Regions from separate parts of the Acidovorax sp. K2F genome, predicted to be linked through region 2. Evidence: predicted binding sites of a transcription regulator. Region 2 holds the regulator's gene; each other region holds the start of a gene.

Region 1 (3,274 bases), on a different contig from region 2:
TGCTCTTGGGTGACCATGACTCCCCTGAACTTCCGCTCCCTGGACCTGAACCTGCTGCGCGTCTTTGACGAGGTGATGGCCGAGCGCAGCCTCACCCGGGCTGCGCACAAGCTGTCTATCACCCAGCCGGCAGTCAGCAATGCCATGCGGCGCCTGCGCGATGTGGTGGGCGATGAACTGGTGGTGCGCAGCGGCCAGGGGGTGGAGCCCACGCCACGTGCACTGGCCCTGTGGCCCCCAGTGCGCGAGGCCCTGGCCCATTTGCAGGAGTCCCTGGCGCCGGGGCACTTTGACCCGGCAACGGCGGAGTCCACCTTTGTGCTGGCCATGGCCGATGCCACGGCGGCGACACTGGTGCCGGCCCTGGTGGAGATCATCGAGCGCGAAGCCCCCGGCATCTCCATCCGCGTGCTGCCGCTGACCACGCGCGACCCCCGGCGTCTGCTCGAAGAAGAGGCGGCCGACATGGCTGTGGGTTACTTTCCAGCGGCACTGGCCGACCTCACGGCGCGGGCACAGTCCGGTGGCGTGGTCGCCTTTGAAAGCCGCCGGCTGTACGACGGCGAATACGTGTGCGTGATGCGCCAGGGCCACCCTCTGGCCGACGCGCCGCTGACGCTGGACACCTACTGCGCAGCGCGGCACATGCTGGTGAGTTTTTCGGGCCGGCCCTTTGGTTTCATCGACGAAGCCCTGGCGTCGCTGGGCCGCGAGCGCAAGGTTGTGATCACGGTCAACCAATTCTTCACGGCCGGTCGGGTGGTGTCGGGCTCGGACCTGCTGACCGTGCTGCCGCGCCACTTTGTGCCAGTGACCGGCATCGCCGACGCCTTGGTGCAACGGGCTTTGCCCCTGGACGTGCCCGCCGTGCACGTGGATGCCCTGTGGCGCCGGCGCGGCCCCCAGCAGGCTGCAATGACCTGGCTGCTGCAGGCGCTTGCACGGTCAGCACGGCGCACCTTTCCGGGGCAGGACCTGCACGGCACGCCTTAGACTGTACGGCTGATGAATATCCAGCTTTTGTCCGACCTCCATCTGGAGGCACACCCCCACTTTGTGCCCGAGCCCGCCCTTGGCACGGATGTGTTGGTGCTGGCGGGGGACGTGGGCTCCTACCAGCAGGGCTCTCAACTGGACGACGACGACTTCGGCCTGGCCCGGTTTTCGCCGTTGTCCCAATATGCAGGCTGGCCGACCCCCGTGCTGTTTGTGCCCGGCAACCATGAGTACGACGCCCAGGACTTCGATGCCGCGCACCTGCGGCTGCGCCGGACCTGTGACCGCTTGGGCATTGCGTGGCTCGAACGTGAAACCCTGGTGCTGCAAGGCGTGCGCTTTGTCGGCACGACACTCTGGAGCGATTTCGACGCGCTGGCCGACCATGAAGGCACCACCGACCTCACGCGCCGGCTCCAGCTGCGCGACAAGGCTTTTCGTGCGGCCAACTTCTACCTGCGCAAGACCGGTGGCACGCGCCACGCGGAGCCGTTTCTGGCCGAACCCATGCGCGATCAGGCGCTGGTTTGCCAGCAGTGGCTGCGCGATGTGCTGCAGCAGCCATTTGACGGTGCCACCGTGGTCGTCACCCACTTTGCGCCCAGCCTGCGCAGCGCCGACCCCCGCTACGGCCTGGTGCCTGGCACGGCGGGGTTTTGCAACGCGCTGGACGACCTGCTGATGTACACCCCGTTGTGGCTGCACGGCCACCTGCATGCGCCCAGCGACTACACCGCCCAGGGCACGCACAGCGATGGCTCCGCCTGGCAGTGCCGGGTGGTGGCCAACCCGCTGGGTTATGCGCGCAAGGGCGAGCAGATCGCGTTTCAGCCGCGCTGCATGGTCACCGTATGATCGGTGCGCGGTTCGTACGAATCCGCCACGCGCCGAACAGAACAACATGACCCAGGTCAAGACAACAGGCACCCGCGCAGAGTAGTCTGCTTCATCCTTTTTCGGAGAACACCATGAACATCCTGCTTGCTGTCGATGGCAGCGCCTACACCAAGAAAATGCTGGCCTACCTGGCCACCCACGAAGAACTGCTGGGCGGCACCCACACCTACACCGTGCTGACGGTGCAGGCCCCGCTGCCTCCCCGTGCACGCGCCGCGCTGGGCAAGGAAGTGGTCGACAACTACCACGCAGAAGAAGCCGAAAAAATCCTCGCCCCGGTGTGCAAGTTCCTGGGCCGCCACGGGGTGGATGCCAAGCGCAGCGTCAAGGTCGGCGCGGTGGGCGAGACCATTGCCAAGGTGGCAGACACCGGCAAGTTCGACCTGCTGGTCATGGGCTCGCACGGCCATGGCGCCATCGCCACGCTGGTGATGGGCTCGGTGACCACCCAGGTGCTGGCCCACAGCAAGGTGCCGCTTCTGATCGTTCGCTGAACGCACAGGTCCACAGCGCACGACGGCGCAACGGCGCAACGCCCACCCCAAAGCCCTGCCTTGCAGGGCTTTTTTTCATCTCGTTACGACTAAATGGTTATTGAATAACCAATCAGTTTACTTTCGTACCAAATGGTTATACATTCGCGCCACGCCCATCTTGGCGTGTCATTTCCATCGAAACCGAGAGGAACGACCCATGAAGAAGACCCTGATTGCACTCGCTTTGACCGCTGGCGCCACCTTCAGCGCCATGGCGCAAGACATCGTCGATACCGCCGTGAAGGCGGGCAACTTCAAGACCCTGGTGGCCGCCGTGCAGGCCGCCGGTCTGGTGGACACCCTCAAGGGCCCCGGCCCGTTCACGGTGTTTGCCCCCACCGACGAAGCGTTCGCCAAGATCCCCAAGGCCACGCTGGACGGCCTGCTGGCTGACAAGGCCGCACTGACCAAGGTGCTGACTTACCACGTGGTGCCCGGCAAGGTCATGGCCAAGGATGTGAAGGCGGGCAAGGTCAAGACCGTGCAAGGCCAGGAACTCACCGTCAGCACCAGCATGGGCGTGACGGTCGACCAGTCCAAGGTCATTGCCACCGACGTGGCCGCCAGCAACGGCGTGATCCATGCGATCGACACGGTGCTGATGCCCAAGTAAGCCACAGGCACCACCGCTCTTTTCACCCACCATCCATTCACGAGGAGAAGCCGCCATGAACACCGTATTCAATCGCCGCACCGTCCTGATGGCCGCCGCCCTGGGCGCCAGCACCACCCTGTTGCAGGCCTGCGGGGGCAGCGACGACGAACCCCAGCGCAACATCGTCGAACTGGCGCAAAACACCCCCGAGCTGAGCATCCTGGTCGAAGCCGTGGTCGCAGCCGGCTTG
Region 2 (3,274 bases):
TGCCTATCCGCGAACTGGGCAGCGAGCTGCTGGCGTTTGAAGGCGGCTGGCAGATTTTCTGGGTGCTGTTCTACGGCTTTGCCACCTACGGCAACGCAGGCTTCATGCGCGAGCAGGTCTGCAAGTACATGTGTCCCTATGCGCGCTTTCAGAGCGCAATGTTTGATAAAGACACGCTCATCGTCACCTACGACCCTGAGCGTGGCGAGCAGCGCGGCCCGCGCAAGAAGAACATTGACTACAAGGCCCAGGGGCTTGGCGACTGCATTGACTGCTCGCTGTGTGTGCAGGTCTGTCCGGTGGGCATCGATATCCGGAAGGGCTTGCAATATGAGTGCATTGGTTGCGGGTTGTGTGTGGACGCCTGCAATACCGTAATGGACAAGATGCAGTACCCGCGTGGCCTGATCCGCTATTCCACCCAGAACGGCGTGGCCAAGCGCTGGACGCAGTCCCAGATGCTGCGTCGCGTGCTGCGTCCCCGTGTGCTGATCTACACCGCCGTGCTGGTAGCACTGTGCGTTGCCATGCTGGCCAGCCTGGTGGTGCGCACGCCGCTGAAGGTGGATGTCGTGCGTGACCGGGCCGCGCTCTCGCGCATTGTGGCGGGGGGCAAACTGGAGAATATTTACCGGCTGCAGATCATGAATGCCACGGAGGGCGAACAGCGCTACCGCATCAGTGCGCGTGGACTGGAGGGGCTGGAGGTGGCCTCCGAGGCCGAAGTGGATATTGGCGCAGCAGAGTCGCGCTGGGTGGCCGTGCGTTTGCAGATTCCGTACGGTTCCGCCACGTCGGGCTCGCATGCGGTTCAGTTTGACGTGCAGGCCGTCGGGGCAGCTGCCCACGTGACGGAAAAATCCGTGTTTCTTGTGCCGCGTTGAGCGGCATCCCGGTGGGGCCTTTCAGGGCCGCACTTTGACCGATATTGTTGAGGAGTAGAGCACCATGTCTTCAAACCCTGCCATCGCGACACCGGCAGTTCCCATGCCCTGGTGGAAGTTCGGCCATGTGTGGCTGGTGATTGCCGGGCCTGCCATCGTGATCGTGGCTGGCTTTGTGACGCTGTGGCTGGCGATTTCTCGGCCTGACCCGGTGGTGGCCGAGGATTACTACCGCCAGGGCATTGAGATCAACAAGACCTTGGTGGCGCCGGAGAAAAGCCTGGCACCGGCCCTCAAGGCCCGCAACCATGCGGCCACCCCCGTGCAAGACCAACCACGCTGACAACCCGCCGGTCGCTGCCCCCAGCGACCCCAGGCAGCACCAGGAGACAGAACCGATATGTGGACGCAACGCCTGATGTGGATTGCATGGCCCGCCTTCTTGATGGCGGGCGTGCTGGAGATGCTGGTTTTTGCCATGGTGGACCCCCAGGACCTGCACTGGTTCGGCCAGCCCCTGGCGCTGTCACGGCAAGGGGTGTACACCCTCGCATTTTTTGTGTTTTGGGCCATCACCATGGCAACGAGCGCATTGACGACACTGCTTTCCATGTCTCCGTTCGAGGTCAACCGGTGCCCGGTGCCCGATGGGGAGCGCCCCGACGATTGCCGCAAGACATCGTCCTGCCCCTGAGCCCTTTTCGCCTGCTTGTCTGGGCATGCAATGCATGCCGTTTCGCAAGAGATGGTTGTACTTTGTGCTGAACCGACTCTCTGCGTGGAAGTGGCTCAGTGTCAGTGTCGTCAGTGGCAGGTCTGCTGGCTGTTCACAATGCGTCGCAGGGCATCGGTGTCGAGAATGCGCACATGGCGCTGTTTGACTTCCACGATCCCTTCTTCCACAAACTTGGAGAAGGTCCGGCTGACCGTTTCGAGTTTGAGACCGAGGTAGCTGCCGATTTCTTCGCGCGTCATGCGCAACACCAGTTCCGACTGCGAGAAGCCCCGTGCATGCAGGCGCTGCACCAGGTTCAGCAAAAAGGCGGCCAGGCGTTCCTCGGCACGCATGCTACCCAGCAGCAACATCACGCCGTGCTCGCGCACGATCTCGCGACTCATGATCTTGTGCACGTGGTGCTGCAGGGCAGTGACTTCGCGTGACAGCTCTTCAATGCGGTCGAAGGGCATGACACACACTTCGGCGTCTTCAAGTGCCACCGCATCACAGGTATGGTGGTCATTGACGATGCCGTCGAGCCCGATGATCTCGCCCGCCATCTGAAAGCCCGTGACCTGGTCGCGACCGTCTTCCGTGGCCACGCAGGTCTTGAAGAACCCGGTGCGGATGGCATACAGGGACGTGAAGGACTCGCCATTGCGAAACAGCGTGCCTCCGCGTTTGACTTTGCGACGGACGGCGACCACCTCGTCAATGCGCTGGAGCTGCTCTTCGTTCAAGCCCACGGGCATGCACAGCTCGCGGAGGTTGCAGTTGGAGCAGGCGACTTTGATGGTGAGCGGGTTCATAGGCACATGGACTTGGGTTGTTGGTCGAGCATATCGTGCTTGCCGTACACGAACCTGAATACAGGGCGCGGGCGAGCGGCTGACCTTCATCAAATTGTCGCCGTATCGCTTGTTGGTTCACTTGATGCAGGTCAAGGACATGTCCCGGAGCCTACGGCACAGTCAAGGTGTACGCAAGGAAATTTCCCCATGACTGCTGTTTCGCCAGATCTTCTGCGCCGCTTTGACGTGCCAGGGCCCCGTTATACGTCCTATCCAACGGCCGACCGATTTGTGGAGGCCTTCGGTCAGGAAGATTATGTGCTGGCGCTGCAGCAGCGCCGTTCGGGCACGCTGGCCAAGGCCATGCCGCTGTCCCTGTACGTGCACATCCCGTTTTGCGAATCCCTGTGCTACTACTGCGCCTGCAACAAGATCATCACCAAACACCATGACCGCGCCGAGGTCTACTTGCGCTACCTGAGCCGCGAGATCGACCTGCACACCGCGCACTGTGGCGTAGGACAGGTGGTGAGTCAATTGCACCTGGGCGGTGGCACGCCCACCTTCCTCTCAGATGCGGGCTTGCGGGAGCTGATGGCCATGCTCAAGCGCAGCTTCACGCTGGCGCCCGGGGGCGAATACTCGATCGAAGTGGATCCGCGCACGGTCAACTCCGAGCGTCTGGCGCTCCTGGCTGAATTGGGCTTTAACCGCCTGAGTTTTGGCGTGCAGGACTTTGATGCCGAAGTGCAAAAGGCCGTGCACCGCATTCAGCCTGCAGAGCAGGTTTTTGCACTGGTGGAGTCCGCTCGCTCGCTGGGCTTTGATTCGGTGAACGTGGACCTGATCTACGGCCTGCCGCGCCAGACGCCAGAGTCTTT
Region 3 (3,274 bases), on a different contig from region 2:
GGTGCAGTCCAGCGGTAACAAGGCCTGGGACGACGCGGTGCTGCGTGCCCTGGACAAGACCGAGACGCTGCCGCGCGATGTGGACGGGCGCGTGCCTTCTGTGCCGATAATCATCGGCTTCAAACCCCAGGACTGAGCGTGACCCGAGCCCCCCGTCTCGCGGGGCTTGCACTTCTGCCGTGGGACTTCGCCTCGTTGCCGATGCGCTGCTGGAACCCACGCCGCAGGAGCGCTGACCGCCTGCGTCTGAGCCCTTGTGGCAGTGTGCCCCGTTACGATGGACTGAGCCGTGCTTTGCAAGCCCCCCAAAGCAAAGCGCCCGGCACAACCGGGCGCTTTTTGAGCCTTTTATGCTGGTAGCGCTAGTGGAACATGCGCTGCAAGCTATACATTCAATAGCAGTTCGTCAGCATGCATCAGCGGTCGCGCCGCTCCATGCGGCGGTTCAGGTTCAGCGCGCCCAGCGTGCAGGCCACACCCGACAGCAGGTACACCGTCACTGCCAGCAGACCGAACTGCGACGACAGATACAGGGCCACCAGCGGTGCGAAGGCTGCACCAATGATCCAGGCCAGGTCGGCCGACAGGGCCGCGCCGGTGTAGCGATACTGCGGCGAGAAGTTGGCCGTGACCGTGCCCGATGCCTGGCCGTACGACAGGCCCAGCAACACAAAGCCCAGCAGCAGGAACATGGTGCTGCCCACTTCGCCAGTGTTGAGCAACACCGGCGCCATGAAGCTGAACACGCCAATCAGCACGGCCATGCCGCCCAGCAGCTTGCGGCGGCCCAGGTGGTCCGACAGCCAGCCCGACACCATGATGGCGCCCGCCGCGAGGAACGCGCCGACGATCTGCACGCCCAGGATCTGGGTGACTGGCTGGTCGGAGTACAGCGTGATCCACGACAGCGGGAAAACCGTGACCAGGTGGAACAGTGCAAAGCTGGCCAGCGCCGCAAAGGCGCCCAGCAACACGTTGCTGCCTTCATCACGCATGACGCGGCTCACCGGCACGGGCTGCAACTCGCGGTCCTTGAGCAGTTCGGAGTACGACTGCCCCACCACCAGACGCAGGCGGGCAAACAGGGCCACCACGTTCACGGCAAAGGCCACAAAAAACGGATAACGCCAGCCCCAGGCCAGAAACTCTTGCACCGTGAGGCTGCTGTACAGGTAGGCAAACAGGCCCGCAGCCAGCACAAAGCCCAGAGGCGCGCCCAGCTGGCCGATCATGGCGTACCAGCCCCTGCGCTCTTTGGGGGCCGACATGGCCAACAGCGACGGCAAGCCGTCCCACGAACCACCCAGCGCCAAGCCCTGGCCCACACGCAGGATCAGCAACGCCACGATGGCTGAAGTGCCCACATCCTTGTAGCCCGGCAAAAAGGCCATGCCCACCGTGCAGACGCCCAGCACGAACAGCGCAATGGTCAGCTTGGTGCCCCGCCCCCAGCGCCGCTGGATGGCCATGGAGATGGCGGTACCCACCGGGCGGACCACGAAGGCAACGGCCAGCAGCGCAAAGGCCATCAGCGTGCCGTCCAGGCGCGACAGGAAGGGAAACAGGAAGGACGGGAAGACAAGAACGCAGGCGATCCCGAAAACGAAGAAGTCGAAATACTCGGACGAGCGTCCGATGATCACGCCCACAGCGATTTCGCTGGGGGTGACGTCTTCATGCGTATCAGCCCGCGAGAGAGAGGCGGCGCTTTCGTGAAAACCGGCCGCAGGGTAAGTGGCAGTGGCGGGGCTGCTCATGAACATGGCTCCTTGACGTTGTGTAGCTAACTCAGACCGCTCCGTTCTACACGCAACTTCTGTGGGCCACAAGTGCGGTTTCACTATGCCGACTGCAGGAAATGTCCTTCAAAGCCCTTGAATGCACCACATTGGTGCAAAAACAGCCTGCGCTTTTGACCTTGGACAAAATGTCCAATCGACAAAAAAGCTAGCGCTAGTACATTCGCACACATCCCGTTGTCCGCGTTTACCCTGAAACGCATTGATCGCGCTCTACACATGCTCAAACTTCCCCAACTTCGTGGGCCCACCTGGCTGCTCGCCCTGACAGCGCTGGGTAGCCTGGCAGGCTGCAGCAAGGCTGTCGTGCTCAACCCTGCCGGTGACGTCGCTGCCCAGCAAGGCCAGATGGTCATCACCGCCACGCTGCTGATGCTGATCATCATCGTGCCCGTGATCGCGCTCACCCTGCTGTTTGCCTGGAAATACCGTCAGGGCAACACCGAGGCCGAGTACGACCCGGAATGGCACCACTCCACCACTCTGGAGCTGGTGATCTGGACCGTGCCGCTGCTGATCATCATTGCGCTGGGCGCCATCACCTGGATCGGCACCCACAAGCTCGACCCCTACCGTCCCCTGGACCGCATCGACGCGCAGCGCGCCGTGCCCGCCGATGTGAAGCCGCTTGAAGTGCAGGTAGTGGCCATGGACTGGAAGTGGCTGTTCTTCTACCCCGAGCAAGGCATCGCCACCGTGAATGAAGTGGCGGCACCGGTGGACCGCCCGATCCTGTTCAAGCTGACGGCCACATCCACCATGAACGCGTTCTACGTGCCAGACCTTGCCGGCATGATTTACGCCATGCCCGGCATGCAGACCGAGCTGAACGCGGTGATCAACAAGCCTGGCGTGTTCAAGGGCATGTCGTCGCACTACAGCGGCGCGGGTTTCTCGGGCATGACGTTCAAGTTCCATGGCCTGAGCAACGAGGACTTTGCCCAGTGGGTGCAAAAGGCCAAGACCGAAGGCAAGCCCCTGGACAAGGGCACCTACCTGAACCTGGTCAAGCCCAGCGAACGTGATCCGGTGCAGCGCTTTGCCTCGGTGGAAGAAGGCCTGTACGACAAGGTGCTCAACCGCTGCGTCGAAGACGGAAAGATGTGCATGCACCACATGATGGCCATCGATGCCCTGGGTGGCGACGCTTACATGCGCGCTGCAGGGCTGAACCTACCCCAGGACGTCTGCACCGTGCAAAACGCCGCCCAGGTGGTGGCCGCACTCGAAACCCGCAACGCACCGGCACCAACGACTGGCGCCAGCATCCGTCAATGAGCACTCCTATGTCCTCCGAAACCCTTTCTCCATCCCACTGGGCGCTGGGCCGCCTGAGCTGGGACGCCGTACCGATGGCGCATGAGCCCATCGTGCTGGCCACCTTCATTGCCGTGGTGTTGGGCGGCCTGGTCGTTCTGGCCGGTATCACCAAGTTCCGCCTGTGGGCCCCCCTGTGGCGCGACTGGATCTGCAGC

The links. The regulator FNR, encoded in region 2, switches genes on or off when oxygen is low (the NO sensors DNR and NnrR bind a similar motif). The targets are predictions, from matches to a motif close to TTGATNNNNATCAA.
Region 1: N4G42_RS00990 (universal stress protein) is a predicted target of FNR. The motif match lies at 1,898-1,911, and genes of this name have one in related genera.
Region 3: cyoA (ubiquinol oxidase subunit II) is a predicted target of FNR. The motif match lies at 1,913-1,926, and genes of this name have one in related genera.

Annotation. Positions count from the first base shown of each region.
Region 1 covers NZ_JAOBSQ010000001.1:200,728-204,001, reverse strand. The annotation lists gene N4G42_RS01000 (LysR family transcriptional regulator) at 16-993, shown strand; gene N4G42_RS00995 (metallophosphoesterase) at 1,006-1,851, shown strand; gene N4G42_RS00990 (universal stress protein) at 1,965-2,387, shown strand; gene N4G42_RS00985 (fasciclin domain-containing protein) at 2,587-3,042, shown strand; gene N4G42_RS00980 (fasciclin domain-containing protein) at 3,098-3,274, shown strand, end outside.
Region 2 covers NZ_JAOBSQ010000041.1:81,338-84,611, reverse strand. The annotation lists gene ccoG (cytochrome c oxidase accessory protein CcoG) at 1-884, shown strand, start outside; gene N4G42_RS15990 (FixH family protein) at 949-1,227, shown strand; gene N4G42_RS15985 (hypothetical protein) at 1,285-1,578, shown strand; gene fnr (fumarate/nitrate reduction transcriptional regulator Fnr) at 1,689-2,411, opposite strand; gene hemN (oxygen-independent coproporphyrinogen III oxidase) at 2,601-3,274, shown strand, end outside.
Region 3 covers NZ_JAOBSQ010000045.1:18,156-21,429, forward strand. The annotation lists gene tolA (cell envelope integrity protein TolA) at 1-136, shown strand, start outside; gene N4G42_RS17100 (MFS transporter) at 417-1,757, opposite strand; gene cyoA (ubiquinol oxidase subunit II) at 2,019-3,077, shown strand; gene cyoB (cytochrome o ubiquinol oxidase subunit I) at 3,086-3,274, shown strand, end outside.